Regions from separate parts of the Paraburkholderia sp. UCT2 genome, predicted to be linked through region 1. Evidence: riboswitches for the same ligand, from Rfam matches in the RefSeq annotation. Region 1 holds a riboswitch; the other holds the start of a gene.

Region 1 (4,208 bases):
CGGTTCACGGTCGCGCGCCATTCGACGAGGCTCGTATAACTGTTGATGAACCACGAGAACGAATCGCTGACCGTGCCGAACGCGCTCGAAATCTGCATCAGCACGCCGAACGTGAACGCGCCCGCGAAGTAGCGCGGCGAGGCGACGACGATCGGGAAAATGATCGCGATCTGGCCGTAGAAGCTCAGCACGAAGGTGAGGCGCTTCGTGTACTTCATCACCTGCCACCAGTTGTCGCGGATGCGGCCGAACAGCGTGCGCGCGTTCGTCTTCTCGGTTTCCATGCCGTTGTAGAACGCGATCTGCTCGGCATTCTCACGCAGCCGGATCAAGCCGAAACGGAAATCGGCCTCGACTTTCTGCGCCTGATAGTTGATCGACACGAGCGGATGGCCGACCTTCTGCGTGATGAGCGAGCCGACCACCGCATACAGCGCGGCGGCCCACACCATGTAGCCGGGGATCTGCAGCGGCATGCCGCCGAGCGAGATGCTCAACGCGCCCGCGAGCGACCACAGGATCGTGATGAACGACACGAGCGTGACGACGGTCGACAGCAGATCGAGCGTTAGCGACAGCGTGGTGGTCGCGAACGACTGCAGGTCGTCGCTGATCCGCTGGTCGGGGTTGTCGGCGAGGCGGTCGCGCTCGATGCGGTAGAACGCGCTGTCGTTGAGCCACTCGTTCAGGTAGCGGGTGGTCAGCCACTGGCGCCAGCGGAAGCCGAGCATCTGGCGCAGATAGCGTCCGTACACGGCGAGGATGATGAAACCGAACGCGAGTCCGGTAAAGATCATCAGCAGGTGCGGGAAGTCGTGGACGTTCTTCGCCTGCAGCGCGTTGTAGAAGTCCCTGCTCCAGCTATTCAGGCGCACGTTGATCCAGACGACGAGCAGGTTCATCACGATGATCGTGACGAGCAGCCCCCACGCGATGCCTCGTTCCTCGGAAACCCAGTAGGGCTTGATCAGGGTCCACGCGGAGACCTTTTCGTCGGGCGGCAGCGCGGGGCTGGCGGAAGTATGTGGTGTCATGAGCGTCCTGATGAAGTGCTGACCCGAAGTGCCATTCCGGCGTACGGGTCCAATCTGGTTGACCCATGTCGGGCGATCCCGCGAACTGCAGGCCCCTTTGCGAGGGCGTGGCTGCCGCGGGTCTGCGATACCTGGCCGGGCATCGCACCATCACGCTCGATGAACGCGCGTCCGGACTGGCGCCCGATTCTGGCGTGACGCCCTTAAGCGAAAATTAATTTTCGGGGCCGGCATCCGCTGGGGTGCCGCCGCCACGCATGCGGCCACGAGCGCCGCGCGCGCCGCGTTTTTGCGGCACCGGTCACGGCATTGTGCCAGAGCGCCGGGCCGCTTCGCACCGGCATCTCGATAGACGGTGCCAGATCAAAATTGGGGTGGCGACCGTGGAGCGCTGGTTTGCGGGCGCCGCGCCTTTTATGGTCTAATGACCTTCGACGAAACAGGGGTGCTTCGCCCACAGGCGGCATGACTTTCATGCCGGGGCGGCGAGGCTGAGAGAGACCCTTTGCACCCGATCCGGGTAATACCGGCGCGGGAAGTTTCCGGAAGCAACCGTCTTCCATTCCCCGCCGGGCGGCGAGCGCAGCTCACATGTGCGCGTCGCGACCGGCCGGCTTCACCCGCCGGTTTCGTCCTGGGTACGTGCGTTTTTGGCCGTACGGAAAGGACTCGATGACCGCCTATTCTTCAGACATGCATTTTTCCCTTCGTCACGCCGCCTCGGGCGAGCCGTGCCGTTCTGGTTTTGCCCACCGCAGTCGAACGGAGCGCGCGCGATGAACCGTCCCGCCCGACCCGATTTCGCCGTGCTCGGCGGCGGCCTGTGCGGCCGGCTGGTCGCGTGGCGCCTCGCTGGCGACGGGCATCGCGTGGCGCTCTACGAGCGCGGCGATGCCACCGGTTCGCAGGCTGCCGCGTGGGTCGCCGCCGCGATGCTCGCGCCGCTGGCAGAGGCCGCGAGCGCCGAGCTGCTGATCACGCGGCTTGGCGCGAGTTCGCTCGAAAGCTGGCCGCGCGTGCTTGCCGAACTGCCGGAGCCGGTGTTTTTCCAGCGCAACGGCACGCTCGTCGTCTGGCATCACGCGGATCGCACCGAGGCGCCGCTATTCGAGCGGCGCGTGCGTGCGAACGCGCCGGCCGAGTTGCTCGACGGCGGCTTCGTCGCGTTGGCGGGTGCGCAGCTCGGCGCCGCCGAACCCGCGTTGGCCGGCCGCTTCAGCCAAGGCTGGCTGCTGCCGCGAGAAGGCCAGCTCGACAACCGCCAGGTGCTGTCCGCGCTCGCGGCCGGGCTTGCCGAGCGCGGCGTCGACACGCACTGGAACACGCCGATCGACGACGCGTCGCTGCCCGAGGCCGGCGTCACCATCGATTGCCGCGGGCTCGGCGCGAAGCCGGTGCTGCCGACGCTGCGCGGCATCCGCGGCGAAGTTGCGCGCGTGCATGCGCCTCACCTGCAGCTGACGCGCCCGGTGCGGCTACTGCATCCGCGTTACCCGCTGTATATCGCGCCGAAGCAGAACGGCCTCTACGTGATCGGCGCGACCGAGGTGGAGGGCGAGGACATGTCGCCCGTCAGCGTGCGTTCGGCGCTCGAGTTGCTGAGCGCGGCGTTTTCGGTGCACCCGGGCTTCGGCGAGGCGCGCATTCTCGAGCTGAATTCGCAGTGCCGGCCGACCTTGCCCGATCATCGTCCTGCGCTGCTGTGGGACGGCGCGCGCACGCTGCGCGTGAACGGCCTGTACCGGCACGGCTACATGATCGCGCCCGAAGTCGCCGACGAAGCCGTGCGCTTCGCGAGCGCGCTGCTCGACGGCCGCGTCGGTGATGCCGACGCATTCGCCGGCTGGCGGCGCGACTCACGCTGGAGCGAGCTGTTCCAGCAGCATTTCGCGCGCGAGCCGGCCCGAGCGTAGCGGCCAACGTGCCGCGCGCGATGCCGCTTGCGCCATCGATTGAACCGTATTCGAACACCATGGACATTCATATCAATCAGAAGCCGTTGTCGCTGCCCGAGGGCGCGACTGTCGCCGATGCGCTCGCCGCCTTTGGCGCGCGTCCGCCGTTCGCGGTCGCGCTCAACGGCGATTTCGTCGCGCGTGCGCAGCATGCGGCGCGCGCGTTGCAAACGGGCGACCGGCTCGACGTCGTGCAGCCGGTCGCGGGCGGCTGAGCGCGACCGCGCCAGCCTGTCGCTTACCGAACGCAACAACCGTCGCCGAAAACCCATTGCCGCAACGCGGTCGGTTCTAGCCGCGAGGGCAAACCAGGATGATGCAAATGACTTCTCACGAGACCGCCGACGCGCTGACGCTATACGGTCAAACTTTTGCAAGCCGCGTGCTGCTCGGCACATCGCGCTATCCGTCGCTGCAATCGCTGTCCGATTCGATCGACGCCGCGCGCCCCGGCATGGTGACGGTCGCGCTGCGCCGTCAGATGAACGAGGGCCACGCCGAAGCCGGCTTCTTCGATCTGCTCAAGCGCCATGGCGTGCCGCTCTTGCCGAACACGGCGGGTTGCCTGAGCGTCGGTGAAGCGGTGACAACCGCGCACATGGCGCGCGAAATCTTCGAGACCGAGTGGATCAAGCTCGAACTGATCGGCGACGACTACACACTGCAGCCCGACCCGGTCGGCCTGATCGAAGCCGCCGCGCGGCTCGTCAAGGATGGCTTCAAGGTGCTGCCGTACTGCACCGAAGATCTGGTGATCGGCCGCCGTCTGCTCGACGCCGGCTGCGAGGCGCTGATGCCGTGGGGCGCGCCGATCGGCACCGGCAAGGGCGTGATCAATCCATACGGGCTGCGCGTGTTGCGCGAGCGGCTGCCGGACGTGCCGCTGATCGTCGACGCCGGGCTCGGCGTGCCGTCGCATGCGGCCCAGGTGATGGAGTGGGGCTTCGACGGCGTGCTGCTGAACACGGCCGTGTCGCAGGCGACGCACCCCGACGCGATGGCGCGCGCGTTCGCGCTGGGCGTCGAGGCGGGTCGGCAAGCGTATCTCGCGGGCCCGATGGCCGAGCGCGAGAGCGCGCACGCGAGCACGCCGGTGATCGGCATGCCGTTCTGGCATCAGGATGGAGGTGCCGCATGACTCAGTCGTTGACGCTGAAGGACCGCGATCTGTTCTGGCCGACGGCCGACGAACTCATCGAAGCCGCCGAGCGCATCCGCG
Region 2 (4,208 bases), on a different contig from region 1:
ACGCACCCGTGGCGGCGGCTGCCGTCGTGCTGAACTGCGCATCGACATCGAACGCGCCGGGCGCACGCGGGCTCAGCGCAAGTGCGACGCTCGCCTGGGCGGGTTCGGCGACGAGCTCGTCGATGCGGCGCTCGAAACTGTCGCGTTGCGACCAGTCGCGCAGCTCGCGGCCGGCGACGAACACTTCCGGCGTATAGAGCGTGTGCGCGCCCGCGAGACGCGTCAGCGTTTGCTGACGTTCGGTGAAGCGATGCTGGGAAAAGCGGTCGGTCCAGCCGAGGCTGTTCCAGTAGTCGACGTGCAGCGCGAGCGGCACGATGCCGTGCGCGGTGCCGTCGCTTTTCCATTGACTGAGCCAGCGGTCGGCGGGCGGGCAGCTATCGCAGCCCTCGCTGCTGTACAGCTCGACGAGCGCGACGCGGTGCGCGGGGCTGTGCGTGGCGCATAGGGGCCCGGCCGCGTCGGCCGCACTGATGCCAGAACCGCTCAGCAGAAAAAGCGCGAGGCCGACGGCGGGCGTCGAAAAAGTCGTAAAGCGCTGAAGTATCGAGCGATTGTGCGCGGTCGACATGACGTGCTCCGATTGTAATCTGCACGTTTGTCGAGCCGCGCGGCCGGTTATGACAAGCCTCTTTTAATTTTTTTCCGGCGCGGGATGAGCCAGCCAAAGCTCGCCCGCGACTCAGTCGTAACTGACCACCACCGTCACGCGCGTGTCCGTATCGGTGCGCTTCGCGTTCAGCGACAGCACGCCGCCCGCGCGATCGACCGCGTAGTGGCCGTCGCGGGCCGTCGCGACGCGCCCTGTGCCATCGACGAAACGCGCCGCCACCAGATCGCGCGACTGCGTGCCGCCGTTCACTTCGAGCGCGACATCGGCCCCGCTGACGACGCCCGGCGGCGCGCTGAACGTCACCGTGCGCGAGAAGCGCTGACCCGCCACGCTCGCGCTACCGACGGCGACGCCAGGGGGCGCCGTATCCACGCTGATCTGCATCGGCGGCGCAACGATCATCCCCACGAACCGGATCACGCCGCCCGTCACCGTCGATGCCGCCGGCGCCGCCAGCGGCGCGGCAAGCAATGCCACCCCCGCGACTGTGCGACCGAACGTTCGCCACCGCCTGCTTTCCGCTTTCATGTGCACCTCTTTGTCAATCGGCGCGAGTCGCCTCGCGCCATTCACGCGCCATCCCGCGAATCGCTTCGCCGGAGTGCGGCCTTCGCTGCACTTTGTTTAACGGCAATCCTCTGACTGGCTTGAACGCAATGCGGACCACACCGCTTTCTTCTCGCACCGCACAAAAACGGCCAATCGACGGGCGCGACGTCGCAAACGGAGCTGCGTGAGACAGCGTGCTAACATCAAACTTTCGTCTCGCTGCTGCCGCGCGGCCTCACGCTCTGTCGCCCGGCACCTCTCGATCGCTGTTCCCCAACACCTGGTCGTTTTGCCCGTGACTGCTCTGCGTCGTCCGACTTTCCGTGCTCTCGCCCGCTTGCGCCCATGCCGCGCAGGCGAGTGCGCGCGCGCGGGCGTCGCGTCGCACGGCCCCGGCGAGACGTCCCGAACGGTCCCGCTTCACGCCGCCCGGCGCCCTCGCTGACGCAGCCCGCCAATACCCAGGGCCGCGTCGCCGGGCACCGGGCTCTCCCATTCGTCCACTCATCCGCCGACCACCCCATGGGTCGTTGCACGCGGCCATCCATGACCGCCTTATCCGGAGTCCTGATGATGAAGAAGATCAAAACCTGCTACCTGACCGAACTCGACGTGATGCGCCTCGAGAAATACGCGGCCACCGACGCCAAGTTGCAGCACATGCTCGACGATGTGCTCGAACGCGCGGTGATCGTCGACTCGCACGACATCCCCGCCGACGTCGTCACGATGAACTCGCAAGCCACGCTGAGCGACACGGCGAGCGGCGAACAGATGACGTGGACCGTCGTCTATCCGCCCAACGCCGATTTCGCGCAAGGGCGCCTGAACGTGTTCTCGCCGGCAGGCCTCGCGCTGCTCGGCGCGCGCCGCGGCGAGAGCATCCGCTTCACGCCACCCAGCGGCGATCAGAAAGTGCTCAAGCTCGACAAAATCCTGTATCAGCCTGAAGCCGCCGACGATTTTTCACTGTAAGGCGGCCGTTCCCTCGCTGTAAGTTGCCCTGTCTGATGCGGTCTCGAATCAAGCATAGGAGATGTCTGGTTTCATCCGGACCAGTTTTTTTTGAGTCATTCAGACAGGTTGCCAAACCGCGGGCGGCCGGTGTATCGTGTGCGCTGCTAACGCGGGGGTCCTGCGTAGCGCGGAGCTGGAGGTCCGTGTTGCGTGGGTGAGAAATACCCTTTGAACCTGATCTGGATAATGCCAGCGCAGGGAAGCGTACGGATTTCGCTCCAGCCTCAAGGGCCTCACCTCTCCGCGATTTCCGACTACTTCCATCTCGGTCTCCTGCTTAGCCGCCCCACTTTGTACGGAGACTTACATGAACGCCAACCCGAAGTTTATTTCCGCCGAAGCCCACGTGGACGAGGCCGCCGTCGCGCCGTTGCCGAATTCGCGCAAGGTCTACGTGACCGGCTCGCGCCCCGACATCCGCGTGCCGATGCGCGAAATCTCGCAGGCCGACACGCCCGACAGCTTCGGCGGCGAAAAGAATCCGCCGATCTACGTGTACGACACGTCGGGCGCCTACTCCGACCCGGACGCCAGGATCGACATCCGCGCGGGTCTGCCCGCGCTGCGCGAGGCGTGGATCGAGGAGCGCGGCGACACCGAGCCGCTGACCGGTCTGTCGAGCAGCTTCAGCCGCGAGCGCGCCGCCGATCCGGCCACCGCGCAGCTGCGTTTTCCGGGACTGCATCGCACGCCGCGCCGTGCAATTGCCGGCAGGAACGTGACGCAGATGCACTACGCGAAGCAAGGCATCATCACGCCGGAAATGGAATACATCGCGATTCGCGAAAACCAGCGCCGTGCCGAGTACCTCGAGACCTTGAAGACGAGCGGCCCGAACGGCGCGAAGCTCGCCGCGATGATGGGCCGTCAGCACCCCGGCCAGGCATTCGGCGCGAGCGCGTTCGGTCCGAACGGCCTCACCGAAATCACCGCGGAATTCGTGCGCGAGGAAATCGCGCGCGGCCGCGCGATCATCCCGAACAACATCAATCACCCGGAAAGCGAGCCGATGATCATCGGCCGCAACTTCCTCGTGAAGGTCAATGCGAACATCGGCAACTCGGCGGTGACATCGTCGATCGGCGAGGAAGTCGACAAGATGACGTGGGCGATCCGCTGGGGCGGCGACACGGTGATGGATCTGTCGACCGGCAAGCACATTCATGAAACGCGCGAATGGATCATCCGCAACAGCCCGGTGCCGATCGGCACGGTGCCGATCTATCAGGCGCTCGAAAAGGTCAACGGCAAGGCTGAAGACCTCACCTGGGAAATCTTCCGCGACACGCTGATCGAGCAGGCCGAGCAAGGCGTCGACTACTTCACGATCCACGCGGGCGTGCGTCTGCAATATGTGCCGCTCACGGCGAACCGGATGACCGGCATCGTGTCGCGCGGCGGCTCGATCATGGCGAAGTGGTGTCTCGCGCATCACAAGGAAAGCTTCCTGTACGAGCATTTCGAAGATATCTGCGAAATCATGAAGGCCTACGACGTGGCCTTCTCGCTCGGCGACGGCCTGCGTCCCGGCTCGATCTACGACGCGAACGACGAAGCGCAACTGGGCGAGCTGAAGACGCTCGGCGAACTCACGCAGATCGCGTGGAAGCACGACGTGCAGGTGATGATCGAAGGTCCGGGCCATGTGCCGATGCAGCTGATCAAGGAGAACATGGACCTGCAGCTCGACTGGTGCGACGAAGCGCCGTTCTACACGCTCGGGCCGCTGACCACCGACATCGCGCCGGGCTACGACCACATCACGTCGGGCATTGGCGCCGCGATGATCGGCTGGTTCGGCACCGCGATGCTGTGCTACGTGACGCCGAAGGAACACCTCGGTCTGCCGAACAAGGACGACGTGAAGACCGGCATCATCACGTACAAGCTCGCCGCGCATGCCGCCGATCTCGCGAAGGGTCATCCGGGTGCGCAGGTGCGCGACAACGCGCTGTCGAAGGCGCGCTTCGAATTCCGCTGGGAAGACCAGTTCAATCTCGGTCTCGACCCGGACAAGGCGCGCGAATTC

The links. A riboswitch is a leader RNA that binds a small molecule or an ion and turns the genes downstream of it on or off. The one in region 1 is predicted to bind thiamine pyrophosphate.
Region 2: another riboswitch for thiamine pyrophosphate. It lies ahead of thiC (phosphomethylpyrimidine synthase ThiC); the one in region 1 lies ahead of F6X39_RS12470 (FAD-dependent oxidoreductase).

What each region holds. Positions count from the first base shown of each region.
Region 1 is NZ_VZQO01000012.1:80,297-84,504, forward strand. Features, by position in the region: gene F6X39_RS12465 (ABC transporter ATP-binding protein/permease) at 1-1,034, opposite strand, end outside; TPP riboswitch at 1,466-1,589, shown strand; gene F6X39_RS12470 (FAD-dependent oxidoreductase) at 1,811-2,947, shown strand; gene thiS (sulfur carrier protein ThiS) at 3,007-3,204, shown strand; gene F6X39_RS12480 (thiazole synthase) at 3,312-4,127, shown strand; gene thiE (thiamine phosphate synthase) at 4,124-4,208, shown strand, end outside.
Region 2 is NZ_VZQO01000002.1:284,421-288,628, forward strand. Features, by position in the region: gene F6X39_RS02965 (DUF1223 domain-containing protein) at 1-571, opposite strand, end outside; gene F6X39_RS02970 (hypothetical protein) at 683-1,141, opposite strand; gene F6X39_RS02975 (GreA/GreB family elongation factor) at 1,733-2,137, shown strand; TPP riboswitch at 2,281-2,398, shown strand; gene thiC (phosphomethylpyrimidine synthase ThiC) at 2,487-4,208, shown strand, end outside.